Regions from separate parts of the Clostridium sp. AWRP genome, predicted to be linked through region 1. Evidence: a T-box and tRNA genes for the amino acid it is inferred to sense, from the RefSeq annotation. Region 1 holds a T-box; the other holds one or more tRNA genes.
The links. The T-box of region 1 lies ahead of proS (proline--tRNA ligase). A T-box ahead of a tRNA ligase gene usually reads a tRNA of that ligase, here a tRNA-Pro.
Positions count from the first base shown of each region.

Region 2: it encodes a tRNA-Pro, which carries the amino acid that the T-box ahead of proS (proline--tRNA ligase) is inferred to sense. The anticodon was not compared.

Region 1 covers NZ_CP029758.2:4,095,323-4,102,186, reverse strand. The annotation lists gene DMR38_RS19140 (phosphatase) at 1-336, shown strand, start outside; gene DMR38_RS19135 (polysaccharide deacetylase family protein) at 407-1,132, shown strand; gene DMR38_RS19130 (PilZ domain-containing protein) at 1,345-1,710, shown strand; gene DMR38_RS19125 (GxGYxYP domain-containing protein) at 1,809-3,410, opposite strand; T-box leader at 3,613-3,822, shown strand; gene proS (proline--tRNA ligase) at 3,907-5,325, shown strand; gene ftsH (ATP-dependent zinc metalloprotease FtsH) at 5,545-6,864, shown strand, end outside.
Region 2 covers NZ_CP029758.2:4,412,828-4,419,691, reverse strand. The annotation lists gene DMR38_RS20750 (hypothetical protein) at 1-68, shown strand, start outside; gene DMR38_RS22045 (hypothetical protein) at 196-333, shown strand; gene DMR38_RS20745 (DNA-binding protein) at 528-740, shown strand; gene DMR38_RS20740 (DUF4352 domain-containing protein) at 855-1,505, shown strand; tRNA gene DMR38_RS20735 (tRNA-Pro) at 1,679-1,754, opposite strand; gene DMR38_RS22465 (transposase) at 2,219-2,587, opposite strand; gene DMR38_RS22040 (hypothetical protein) at 2,803-3,012, opposite strand; gene DMR38_RS20720 (hypothetical protein) at 3,056-3,397, shown strand; gene DMR38_RS20715 (CPBP family intramembrane glutamic endopeptidase) at 3,394-3,690, shown strand; gene DMR38_RS20710 (hypothetical protein) at 3,878-4,198, opposite strand; gene murC (UDP-N-acetylmuramate--L-alanine ligase) at 4,265-5,638, opposite strand; gene purR (pur operon repressor) at 5,902-6,717, shown strand; gene spoVG (septation regulator SpoVG) at 6,819-6,864, shown strand, end outside.

The DNA.
Region 1 (6,864 bases):
GATTATTTTATAAGTATTGTAAAGAAAACACCGCCAGGTACATGGATGCATTTTCACTGCAAAGCTGGAATTGGAAGGACTACTACTTTTATGACAATGTATGATATTATGAAAAATGCTAAAGATGTAAGTCTGGAAGATATAATGGAGAGACAGATTTTGCTTGGAGGAAAAAATTTGCTTAAGCCTTTTCATAAAGTTGGAAGTAAATCCTCAGAGAGATCCGAATTTATAAAGAAGTTCTATGAATACGCAAAAGAAAATAAGGATAATTTTAATACTAGTTGGTCTGAGTGGTTAAAAAGCAATAAAAATTCAGTTAAAGACTTAGATTAGGAGGGCTTATAGGTTGAAATATAAAAATAACATATTTGTCAGGGCAGCTGTGTTTATGTGCATATTTTTTATGACAATAAACTCCAATGTGGTTTTTGCAAATAATTCAAAACATAACTTGAATGAAGATTTACAGAAGGATAATAAAAAAATAATTTACTTAACTTTTGATGACGGACCTAGCAAACTTACAGATAAGTTTCTAGATATACTAAAGGAGAACAATGTAAAAGCCACATTTTTTCTAATAGGTAATCAAATAGAAGATAATGAACAGGTAGTAAAGAGAATATATAGTGAAGGTCACAGTATAGGACTTCACACATATACTCATAAATATAGAAAAATATACAAAAATGGTGACAGTTTTATAGATGAAATGAATAAATCTAACGAATTAATAAAGAAAGTTACAGGGAAGGAAAGTCACTTAATAAGGTTCCCAGGAGGGAGCAGGAAACACCTAAACAAAAACTTTTTAGAGAAATTGCACAACAATAATTTTAAAATATATGACTGGAACATACAGGCATCTGATGGAATTAATCCAAAGATTCCACCGTATAAACTAGTCAAAGAGGCTACTAAAGATCCAGATAAGCACAATCCAGTAATACTTTTAATGCACTGCGATTATATGCATAAAAATACTTGCATTGCTCTCCCTGAAATAATAAAGTACTATAAATCACAGGGCTATGAGTTTAAACCTATAACAGAAGATACAGAGGAGATTTATTTTCCAATAAAAACTAATAAAGCTTCTTCATTTTTAGAAAAGTTATTTAAAAATTGATAGAATCATAATTCCATCTCACTATTTATTTATATAAAAAATTTTAGCATATTATACTAAATTATGTTAATATTGATTGAAATTAATACCATTTTTGTTTAAAATAAAAATGGTATTTTTGTGTTATAGATAAAATAAAAGAATTAGTCTACGATTAAATAAATAACATGAATTTTGCCGATAAGAACAGTATTAATATGGGGGTAAAGCAAGTGATAGAAAATTTTTCAGATAAAAAAGATGCAATATTTAAAAAAGAAAAAAGAGCTGATAAAAGATATAAGTATAATTATAATTTTAAAATTGAAAGCATAAATTTGAAAGAAGTAAATTTAGACGTGCTAGGTGTAAACATTTCTGTTAATGGGATATCATTTATCTCCAATATAAGTTTTGAAAAAGACGATATATTATCAATTGCATTTAAATTTAATAATGTAACTATACCTGCAATTATTAAAGTGCAGCACGTAAATATATTCGATACTGGATTTTTCGTTGGCGGCCAATTCATAGCTATGCAAAATATGTATAGACAAGTACTAAAAATGGGATGTGAAACTTTTTCTGAAAATTAGCCCACTGTGACAATTCTTTAATGGCACATATTATTAATTTTTAATTACTAAAAATATCCGGAGTATAAGTTGACTTTTGCTTAGAAACTCTATAGAGCTTATTTCCTGATATTCTTTTTCATAATATCCATAAATGTATCTGGCGGAACAACTTTTACTTTAGGATTTCTATTTAACTTGGTTACTACTTTTTCTACATCATTCATAGATTTACTCCACGCGTGGACGTATACAAACGTATAGGCTTTAGGTTTGGATATGTTGGTGTAGCCTTTAGCAACATAATTATTTATGTTATTTATAAGAGCATCTTCCTCTTCCAGTCCAGACCAGAGTACATCTCTACAGGATACCACTGGCTTTCCATTACTCCATATAATTTTACCTTTATAGTCATTTTGCTTATTATAATTGAGATAGAATATGCCATCGATATTTGAACAAGCAGTGTATTTATCCCATAATTTAATATCATAAAGTGACCAATCATCTAAAACTGATATATACCTTTCATCTACATCTGACATATAATTGTTTAATCTTTTCAAATATGCATTTAAAGAATCTTCCTTAAACTTACTAGGGTACATATAACCATTACCAGAAGGTGATACCACAAAGTTATCTCGATAAGAATTTGAAGATGCATTTTTGTAATACAGTTTAAAGACAGTAGGTGCCAGTTCATGTATAGAAGGACTTATGCTGAATCCCATATTAAAACTACCTTTTTTAGGAGAGCCATACCATTTTTCAGATCCATAATTACTCCCAAGGTTCCACTGCTGGTTATCTCCATCTGACATTATAAAAGTTACATAGTGTATAGGTTGAGAGAAAAGTTTTTTATCAGGCTTTACACTACTTTTTTGTGTTAAAGGTACTGATGGAAAGGCACTTAACACTGTTAAATTGTAAGACCAATCTGCAGGAACCATACTTACTCCATTTTTAGAAGCAGCACTTACATTACCGTGTTCATCAGGTCCCCATCCAAGGCACGTAGAGTCTTTTTCCATAGTTCCAAAAATTTTATCCCTTAGTGAGAAATCTTTTAAATCATCTTCATAAAACGCTAAACATTTACTCATGATGCCATAATCTCTAAGAGAGGCATTTTTATTTGGAGACAGCTCAATTACAACGGAATGGTTTAGTCCTGAATTCCACAAATTATTATAAGCCCAATATTTATCGGTGTTTACACAATTGCCCTGCATTTTAATTCCTGCATTTTTAACCCTATCTTCTATAGGTGTATCTATAACTATAGAATTTTTTAATGCTGCAAGAGAGCAGGCGTTGTTAATAGAAGGGTTTTTTTCAGGATAACTGCTGTAAAGTACATATCCAGATACTAGTGATTTAAATTTATCTAACAAATACCAGGGATCTTTTACTATAGTATAGGTTATTCCGTAATTTGCTTTTAAATCATCTAGCCATATTTTGTAATCAGGTTGATTTTTATTCAAGGTATATATTTGAGAATTTGACTTATTTGATATTATTCCCTGAAGGGTGACTACCATAGTTTTTTCTGCAGGAGTTAGATCATTTTGGTAAATTACATAAAGATGATGTGGTATTTTTGAGTTTTTTACATAATAAGTATTAGTTAAAAAAGCATGTACGTTTGGGATAAATGCACCAATTAAAAAAATAGAAAGAATTAATACAATAAATTTTTTGAATTTCATATGAATTTACCTCCTAAATTTTATTATGCAGTTTTTTTTGTTAGTTTATTAAAAATTTGATTTGGTAAAATATATCAACAGCTGTTTAAAAAATAAGAATATTTTTAGACACATAATATTTGGAGAAACTCCAATTTCAAAAAATATATTGACAATAAATTTCCTATATTCTATTATATAGAAAGAGTTTAACTAAATATAGTGATATGCAAAGAAGAGGATTAGTAGAAATGATATTTTTTTAAGAGAGGAAATGGTTGGTGAAAGTTTCTAAATGTACATTTTGAACCTACCTTTGAGTTCTGTTAGAATACAGCGGTAATTGCCGTTATAATTATAATTGAGAGAATATGTTTAATATTTTAAATATATTAATCAGGGTGGTACCGCCGACGTAACCTCGGTCCCTTTTGGGATTGGAGGCTTTTTTATATTTCAAAGAAAAACTATCTGCACTAAATTGAAATTTTGGAGGTAATTAAAATTGAGTAAAAAGATGGTAGAACAAATAACATCAAGAGATGAAGATTTTGCACAGTGGTATACAGACATTGTAAAAAAAGCAGAATTAGCTGATTATTCAAGTGTAAGAGGCTGTATGATAATACGTCCTTATGCCTATGCTATGTGGGAAAATATTCAGAGTTATTTAGACAAGAGATTTAAGGAAACAGGACATCAGAATGTATATATGCCTTTATTTATTCCTGAAAGTCTTCTTCAAAAAGAAAAAGATCATATAGAAGGATTTGCACCAGAAGTTGCCTGGGTAACTCATGGTGGTAATGAAGAACTTACAGAAAAATTATGTGTTCGTCCAACATCAGAAACATTATTTTGTGAACATTATGCTAAGATAGTTCAGTCTTATAAAGATTTACCTAAGCTTTACAATCAGTGGTGCTCCGTAGTTAGATGGGAAAAGACTACAAGACCTTTCCTTAGAACTACAGAATTTTTATGGCAGGAAGGTCATACTATACATGAAACTAAGAAGGAAGCCCAAGAAGAGACTACAAGGATGCTAAATGTATATGCGGATCTTTGTGAAAAAGTACTGGCTATTCCAGTATTAAAGGGACAGAAAACTGACAGTGAAAAATTTGCAGGAGGAGAAGCTACATATACTATAGAAGCACTTATGCATGATGGAAAGGCACTTCAGGCTGGTACATCCCATTACTTAGGACAGAACTTTGCAAAATCTTTTGGAATGCAGTATTCAGATAAAGAAGGAAAACTTCAATATGTATACCAGACTTCCTGGGGCGTAACAACCCGTCTTATAGGAGCAATAATAATGGTACATGGAGACGATAATGGACTTGTAGTTCCACCTAGAATAGCTCCTACTCAGGTAATTATAGTACCTATAGCACAGCATAAAGAAGGAGTACTGGATAAGGCAAATGAACTAAAAGGTAGAATAGCTAAATTTGCAAGGGTTAAACTTGACGACAGTGATAAAATGGCTGGATGGAAGTTTAGTGAATATGAGATGAAGGGAGTTCCTATACGTCTTGAAGTAGGACCAAAGGATATTGAGAAAAATCAAGTTGTACTTGTAAGGAGAGACAGTGGAGAAAAGATAATAGTATCCATGGATAACTTAGAGAAAGATATACCAGATCTTTTAGATAAAATTCATGATGGTATGTTTGAAAAGGCAAAAAATCTTATAAAAGGCAATACAAATAATGCTGTAAACATGGAAGAGTTTAAAGATATAATGGAAAATAAAATAGGTGTTGTAAAGGCTATGTGGTGTGGAGACGCTAAATGTGAAGAAAAAATTAAAGAAGTTACTGGTGCATCTTCAAGATGCATTCCATTTGAACAAGAACATATTTCAGATACCTGCGTATGCTGTGGTAAAAAAGCTGATAAATTAGTTTATTGGGGAAAAGCGTACTAAAGAAACCTGTGTTAATATAATACTTCAATTTTTAGAAATACTATCAAAAATTTTGATAGTATTTCTTTTTGATGAATAAATTTAGTGGTTACTTGCAAACAGTATAGGTATTTGGTTAAAAATAACTTTAAAAATATTTTGTAAATACTAGTAGGAAAAAGAGTATTTATTGCTATAATATAAATAGATTACGAGTTGAAATAAAGTGGAGGCTTACATATGTTTAATAGCAAAAAATTTAAAGGTAATAAATTCAAATACGTTATATATTATTCACTATTAGCTGTTATAATTGTGTTTATAGTGAATGAATACTCTAGTCAATTAAAATATGAGCACGTAAAATATAGTGATTTTATAAATTATATTAACCAAAATAAAATATCTAATGTACAAATATCCAAGGATAGGTTAATAATAACCCCTAAGGATAAGGATAAAGATCACAAAGGGAAAATACTTTATACTGAAAGGGTAGATGATCAGGATTTAATTAAAAAGTTAAATGATGCCAAAGTTCAGTATGAAGGTGTGTCGCAGGAAAGCTCTCTAATGAGAAGCCTTTTTACAAATTGGATTTTACCCATAAGTATAATTATGTTTTTTGGAAGTATTTTAATGGGAAGATTAGATAAAAAAATGGGCAGTGGAGTTATGTCATTTGGAAAGAATACTGCTAAAATATATGCGGAAAATGAAACTGGCGTGAACTTTAATGATGTGGCAGGACAGGAAGAAGCTAAAGAGTCTCTAATTGAAATAGTTGATTTCTTGCATAACTCTCAAAAATATGTATCAATAGGTGCAAGGCTTCCTAAGGGAGCACTCCTTGTAGGACCACCGGGAACAGGAAAGACTCTTCTTGCAAAGGCTGTAGCAGGAGAAGCTAAAGTCCCATTTTTCTCTATATCAGGTTCTGCTTTTGTAGAGATGTTTGTAGGTATGGGGGCATCTAGAGTTAGAGATTTATTTCAACAGGCACAGGAAAAAGCTCCTTGCATAGTATTTATAGATGAAATAGATGCTATAGGTAAAAGTAGAGGTGGCAACGTATCTGGAAATGATGAAAGGGAGCAAACGTTGAATCAACTTCTTGCAGAGATGGATGGATTTGATTCTTCTAAAGGAGTTGTAATTTTAGCAGCTACCAATAGACCGGAAGTACTTGATAAGGCACTTTTAAGACCAGGAAGATTTGATAGGAGGGTTATAGTAGATAGGCCTGATTTAAAGGGCAGAGAAAATATACTTAAAGTCCATACTAAGGGAGTTAAAGTTTCAGAAGCTGTAGATTTAAATTCTATAGCAAAATCGACTCCTGGAGCGGTAGGAGCAGATTTGGCTAATATGATAAATGAAGCTGCTTTAAGGGCAGTAAAAAATGGCAGAGAAGAAGTAATTCAGGAAGACTTAGAAGAATCAGTAGAAGTAGTTATGGCTGGCAAAGAAAAGAAGGATAGGATTTTATCTGATACTGAAAAGAGAGCTGTTGCTTTTCATGAAGTGGGTCATGCACTTGTGGCTGCATTATTAAAACAT
Region 2 (6,864 bases), 320 kb from region 1:
AAACTATAGCACAGATAAATGCAAGTACAGCTCAAACTGTAATACAAGCTCAGACAGCACAACAATAATTTATACCCCGGGAAACCGGGGCTTATTTTTTATTTTTTAGAAAAAAAGTAATAAAAATCTATAATAACTATTGACTTTTTACGTAGATATGTTATAATATAATTGTAAGGAGAAGGAGGTGAAGAAGTGGAATGGATAAGTAAATTAATAGCCCTAGTTATTTCAATACTAACAATTCGTCAACTGAACGTGACTTACAGGAAAACGAAGTTAGAAATTAAAAAACTAGAGCTGGAAATCCAAAAACTGAGGGAAGGGAAATAACTTCCCTCTCTAAAAAATATTTTATTTACTTATTTATTATACACGATAATATGAAAATATTAAACTTTTCTTTGATAATTTGTGGAATAATAATTGTGACATTAGGATGTAGGATCATGTTTGTTAAACTAAAAAAGAATAAATTAGAAGATGAAAAAAATAAGTTATTAAAAAAGCAAAACAAGGAGTGAATTATGGATCGTGATGAGCTTATAAAATTAATTAAAGATAATACTATGGATTCAAGTGAAGTTGTAGAATACTTAGGTATAAGTAAACAACGTCTTTCTGATATGAATAGACAAGGGAAATTAATAGCAATAAAAAAGGGAATTTACTTAAGAGAAGACGTTGAGAAAAGAAAATTAGAGCAAAGTGACCTTAGAAAAAAATATTATAAAAGATAATGTTAAGTCTAGTAGGAGAAATCTTGCTAGACTTATTTCTTTATTCCAAAATAGACAATATATGAATATTTTGTTACAATGTAATTAAAATTACATAATTAAGGGGGATTTACATTGGAAAATAAAAATATGACAAAGTGCAAAGCTTGTGGAGCTGATATTGCAAAAGGTGCTAAAAAATGTCCACATTGTGGCAAAGACCAGAGAAATTTTTTCATGCAACATAAAATTCTTAGTATTATTGGGATATTAATTATTATTGGGATTATAGGCGTTGCTACGGGTGGTAATAAAAATCAGGGAACTAAAGTAGGCGAAAGTACTAGTGCCAATAGTCAAGCACAAAAAGAAGAATCTAAAAAGAATGAAACGAAAACATTTAAAGTTGGAGATGTGGTACAGTTAAAAGATTACAAAATAACTGTTAATAAAGTATATAATGTTTCAGAGACTGACATGGATAAGCCTAAAGATGGAAATGAATTTATTGCTGTAGATTGTACTGTAGAAAACATATCTAAAGAACAGAAAACAGTATCATCAATTGCAATGTTTAAAGTAGTAGATAAAGATGGAAGGCAGTGTGAATATTCTTTAACAGGACAAAGCGCTGCTAATGCTGGACAATTAGATGGTGATGTTGGAGCTGGCAGAAAAATAACAGGCGTATATGTAGTTGAGGTCCCTAAAGGTACGACGGGATTGGAGCTGGAATTTGATGCTTCTTTAATTAGTTCTGGACAAGTTATTGTCAAACTTAATTAAAAATTTTTGAGTTACAAAAATACAATAATAGAGGTTAGGGAAAACTCCAGCTAAAAATAAGCTGGAGTTTTTTATTCTATAAACTTTATATAAATTTGAGAAAAGGTGGGTGAAAGGTGGGTATTATTAAAAATACCAATAAACTTAACTTGCACTCAACCTATCTATATCAATGGTCGGAGTGACAGGATTTGAACCTGCGACCTCTTGCTCCCGAAGCAAGCGCGCTACCATCTGCGCTACACCCCGCTTATATGCTATTTTATACCATATATAAAAAAAAGACAAGATACTTGTAAATTAGAGTTCCCCTATTTTTTCAGAAATGACTAAATACTACTTGTGGATAAGTTAAAAATAAACTTGAAAATTGCCTACAGATTTATAAAATTGAGTAAAAAGAATAAAACAGTCCATTAAGAGCTTAGGCGGTTGTGAATTTTTCCTAAAATAGGGTTTTATTGTTAGAAACGCCACTTGGCAGGCATGTTGTCTGCATGACTTAAAATATCCAACTCATTTAGTGGATTTCAGTAGTTATAAGGATTGCGTCGTAGAAAATTATAATAGGCAACCCAAAGAGAAACATCATAAAGAGCACCATTTTCACCTCTATAACTACAAGTAACACAGTAGGAAGACTTGAAGGTGCGGTTAAGCGCTTAACCATCTGCAATAAATTTTAGATCTTTATTTGGAAACTGTTTGAACTTTTAAAAAGCCATATGCATGGCTAGAATACAAGGACCTACAGAACTAGTATTGGACACCTGGTAGCCAAGAATAGACTTTTTATAGGCATCCATGACAATCCAAACGTAGTGTTTTATGCCTTTAACCTTGATATAAGTTTCATCAGCAGAAAGAATTTTAGAAGGTTTATAGTCAAAAGTATCTGTAAAAGGTTTAATAACTGAGGCATAAGTCACAGTATAATTAGCAATCGTTGTGTGTAAAATCTTTATGCCATGTGTTTCTGATAAAGCATGGGCAGTTTGTCCACTTAGCGGGACAGCTTTGACGTGAATTTTAATTTTGGGAAAACTCCAGGAACTGCAGTAATCCGCAGACAAGTGACTCATATAGGGTTTCTAGGTTAAACGCCTAAAATAGGCAGGTGGCTTAACAGTCGAGTAGGTATTTCATATCCTGATATATCTCTTATATTAAGTATATGTGATGCTCTGAAGATCAGTGAACATGAGCTTATTACAGCTAGCGAGGATTTACATCAGCATGAAATTGAAAGACAGGCTATGAAGTTAAAAAGAGCAATAAAAACTTATAAAATGGTATTTTACATTATATATGGGGTTACTTTGCTAGTATGTTCTATCTGTAATTTGGCAACTAGCCATACCCTATCCTGGTTTTTCATTGTACTCACGGCTATAGCAGTGGCTTTTTCACTTACATCTTTGCCTTTGATGTTTGAAAAAAACAGAGCACTTATAACACTTATTGGCTTCTTTATATCTCTAAATGCTCTGCTTTTGGTATGCTGCATCTATACGAGAGAAAATTAGTTTTTGGTGTCTTTTACATCGTTATTGTTTTCTTTTACAGTTGTATGTCCAGTTACGCTGGTTGCATTATTGTTACCTTGGATGTTCTTAGTTACTATTCGCTATATAAAAATAAATGCACTTTTTAGAGCCGCTATTTGTTTTGCAATTAGCGCAGTGTATATATTTCTAATCAATAGTGTATTAGCTACTATTATTGTTCACAAGCCATTTGCACTGCAGAAATACAATTTTAATGTATGGACAGGTAAATATGTAAACGGAAATATTATTCTTATCACCACAATGATACTTTTAATTATGGCAGTTGTATTATCAATTGCAGAAATTGCATTATTAATAAAAAGAAAGGAAAAGGAACTATGAGTAAAAGAGAAACATTAGAATATAAAGCATCATCATTAGATGGATATTACAAACTTCTTTTTAAAATGATTCCAGTTGCAGTGGCGATAAATCCCATAATGTGTCTTGCTCAATGCTTTGGTGAAGAATTTGCCTGGCGAGGTTACTTACTTCCTAAGTTATGTAAAATTTTTTCACCCTGGAAAGCGACCTTATTAACAGGCGTTATTGGAATCATTGGTTTTGTAGTGTTAGCTATAATTTGTTTTATTAGGATATATAAAGATAAAAACATTGCGAAACAATCTTTTTAAAGAACAAAGTGCAAAGTTCAAATATCAAATAAGGATAATTTTCTTCCTAACGTCAGAAAATATTAAAATTATAGATTCCCTAAGGTACGAGGGAAATAATCTTTATCTGTTCTTTGTTATTTGAACTTTGTTATTTTCAAAAGCTTTGTTTCGCAAAGTTCTTAATTTACTAATTCCAAATAGAGTATCATATGCTCATTTTATCCTCATTATCCCCTTCCCCTCTTGTAGGAACTGTAGACATGAGAAATCCAACTAGTACTGATACTAGGGCAGGTGATATTATATTTATATAAGCTATGTAAGAGGTTCTATATAATATTAGTGCAGTTATACCTGTTAAAAGTATGCTGATTATAAAAATATAAATTACAAATTTAGCAAAAGAACTAAAAAACTTTTTATATAGTTTGTGCCTTGTAGGGCCACTTATTATTTTTTGAAACAAAAAATATGATAATAGAATTAAAATTACGTCTACTGAAGCAGATATTAAAAAATTTTTCAAATAAAACACCTCCAATAGGTTTATTAATCTATAGTATTACCCTATTGGGGGCATTTTACACTCAAATTATTTGCTTAAATACATTTCTCCTACTTTAAATACATCTCCTGCACCTACAGTTAGAAAGAGGTCTCCATCTTTTAAATCAGTTTTTAAATAATCTACTATGGATTTAAAATCTGGAATATTAGTGCACTTTATACCACGTCTTGCAATTTCTTTAGCTAACATAGCAGAACTTACCTTGCCAGTGTCTTTTTCTCTTGCAGGATATATATTTGCTAAAATTAGTTCATCTACGTTGTCGAAAGCCTCAGTAAATTTTTTAAATAAGCTTATAGTTCGTGAAAAAGTATGGGGCTGAAATACACAAATTATTCTCTTATGAGGGTAATTTATAGCAGCATTTAAAGTTGCTTTTATCTCAGTAGGATGATGAGCATAATCGTCTATTACTGTTATGCCTTCCTTTTTACCCTTCAACTCAAATCTTCTGTGAGTACCTTTAAAGTTTTCCAATCCCATTTTTATGTTATCAGTGGATATATCTAAGATTAAAGATACAGCTGTACTTGCCAGTGCATTTAATATATTGTGTTTACCTGGAACATTCAAGTGTAAAGATGATATTTTAACATCATTTTTATATATATCAAAGGATGCACAACTTTTTTCATCAAAACGTATATTTTTAGCTGTAATGTCACCAGTATTAATTCCATAAGTTAATACGCTGCAGTTAACGCTTGATATAACATTTTTCATTCTTACATCGTCCGCACAACAAACTAAGTATCCTTCTTTTGGAATTAGATTTGCAAATTTTATAAAGGCATTTTGTATATCGTCTATGTCTTTATAATAATCAAGATGATCAGCATCTATATTTAAAATTACGCCTATGGATGGGAAAAACTTCAGAAAAGATCCTTTGTATTCACAAGCTTCAGTAATGAAATAAGGGCTGTTTCCTATTCTTACATTCCCATTTATATTGTCCAAGTTTCCTCCTACTAATATTGTAGGATCTAAATCGGCTTTAAGTGTAATACATGACAGCATGGATGTAGTTGTGGTTTTACCATGGGTACCTGCTACAGCTATATTATACTTATGACCCTTCATTATATGACCTAAAAGCTCAGCTCTGGACATTAGAGGAATGTTCAAGGCTTTAGCTTTTAAAAATTCTTCATTATTTTTTTGGATTGCGGCAGTATATATAACTAAATCTATATCTGGTTTTATATTTTCACTGATTTGTCCTATATAAATTGTAGCTCCTTTGGATTCTAATTTTTCTATTGCAGGAGAAGTTTTTATATCTGAACCGGATACTTTAGATCCCTTTTCTATTAAAATTTCAGCTAAAGCGCTCATGCTTACTCCGCCTATACCTATAAAATGTACTCTCTTATTTTTTATAAAATCAAATGACAACTGAATCACTCCTTTAATTTAACTAACTCATCTAATAATTATATACAAAAATTAATTAAAAAGCATAACTTTATGGATATAATTTATAATTTACAATATTTGAACTTTAAACTTTTTAAAAATTTTACAGCAATGAATTCTTAAACTACTAGTTGAGCTTGTAGTAAATAGGTGTTGATAAATAACATTTTTTAGAATACAATATGAATAATAGAATAAAATAGTAACATATTATTCGTAAAATTATATAGATGGGTGATAGAATGCAAAAGTTTAGTAGAAATCAGAGAATAGCTGCAGTAACAAAAATTTTACTTGAAAATCCTAATAAAATAATGGGTTTGAATAACTTCACAGAAATGTTTAACACTGCAAAATCTACTGTAAGTGAGGATATTGTAGTAGTGAAGGATACTTTAAATAAATTGGATATGGGGAAAATAAATACTGTATCAGGAGCAGCAGGTGGAATTAAATATGTATGTGGCATGTCAAATGAAAAGAAAAGGGAATTTGCTGAAAAATTATGTATTATTTTGAAAGATAGAGAAAGAATAATACCAGGGAATTTTTTATATATGACAGATATAATGTTTAACCCTAAGATAATATACACTGCTGGATTGATATTGGCATCTATTTTTATAGAAAAGGATATTGATTATGTAGTTACTGTTGAGACAAAGGGAATTCCGCTAGCTTATGAAGTAGCGAGGATGCTGGGAGTTCAACTTGTAGTTGTAAGAAGGGAAACAAAATTTACTGAAGGCTCTACTTTAACTATAAATTATGTATCAGGTTCTACAGGAAGAATTCAAAATATGTCTTTGTCTAAGAAAGCATTGAAGAAGGGAAGCAAGTGTATTTTTATTGATGACTTTATGAAGGCAGGAGGAACTGCTAAAGGTATAGTAGATCTTTTGAAGGAATTTGAAAGTGAACTTTTAGGAATAGGAATTTTAATAGACAATATAGAAATATCTAACAAATTAGTTAAAGACTATGTGTCACTAGTTGATTTTAAAGGCATTGATGAAAATGGAAATGCAATTCTATTTCCTTCTGAAATGTTTAACTAATAAAATTTTCAAAAAATTTTATTAGTTTTTAATAAAATAGGAAGGAAAAATACAAAATATAGAGAATAGTATATACATAAGCATCTTGGAGGTGGATTTATATGCAAATTACAGACGTTAGGGTAAGAAAAATTGCAGCAGAGGGTA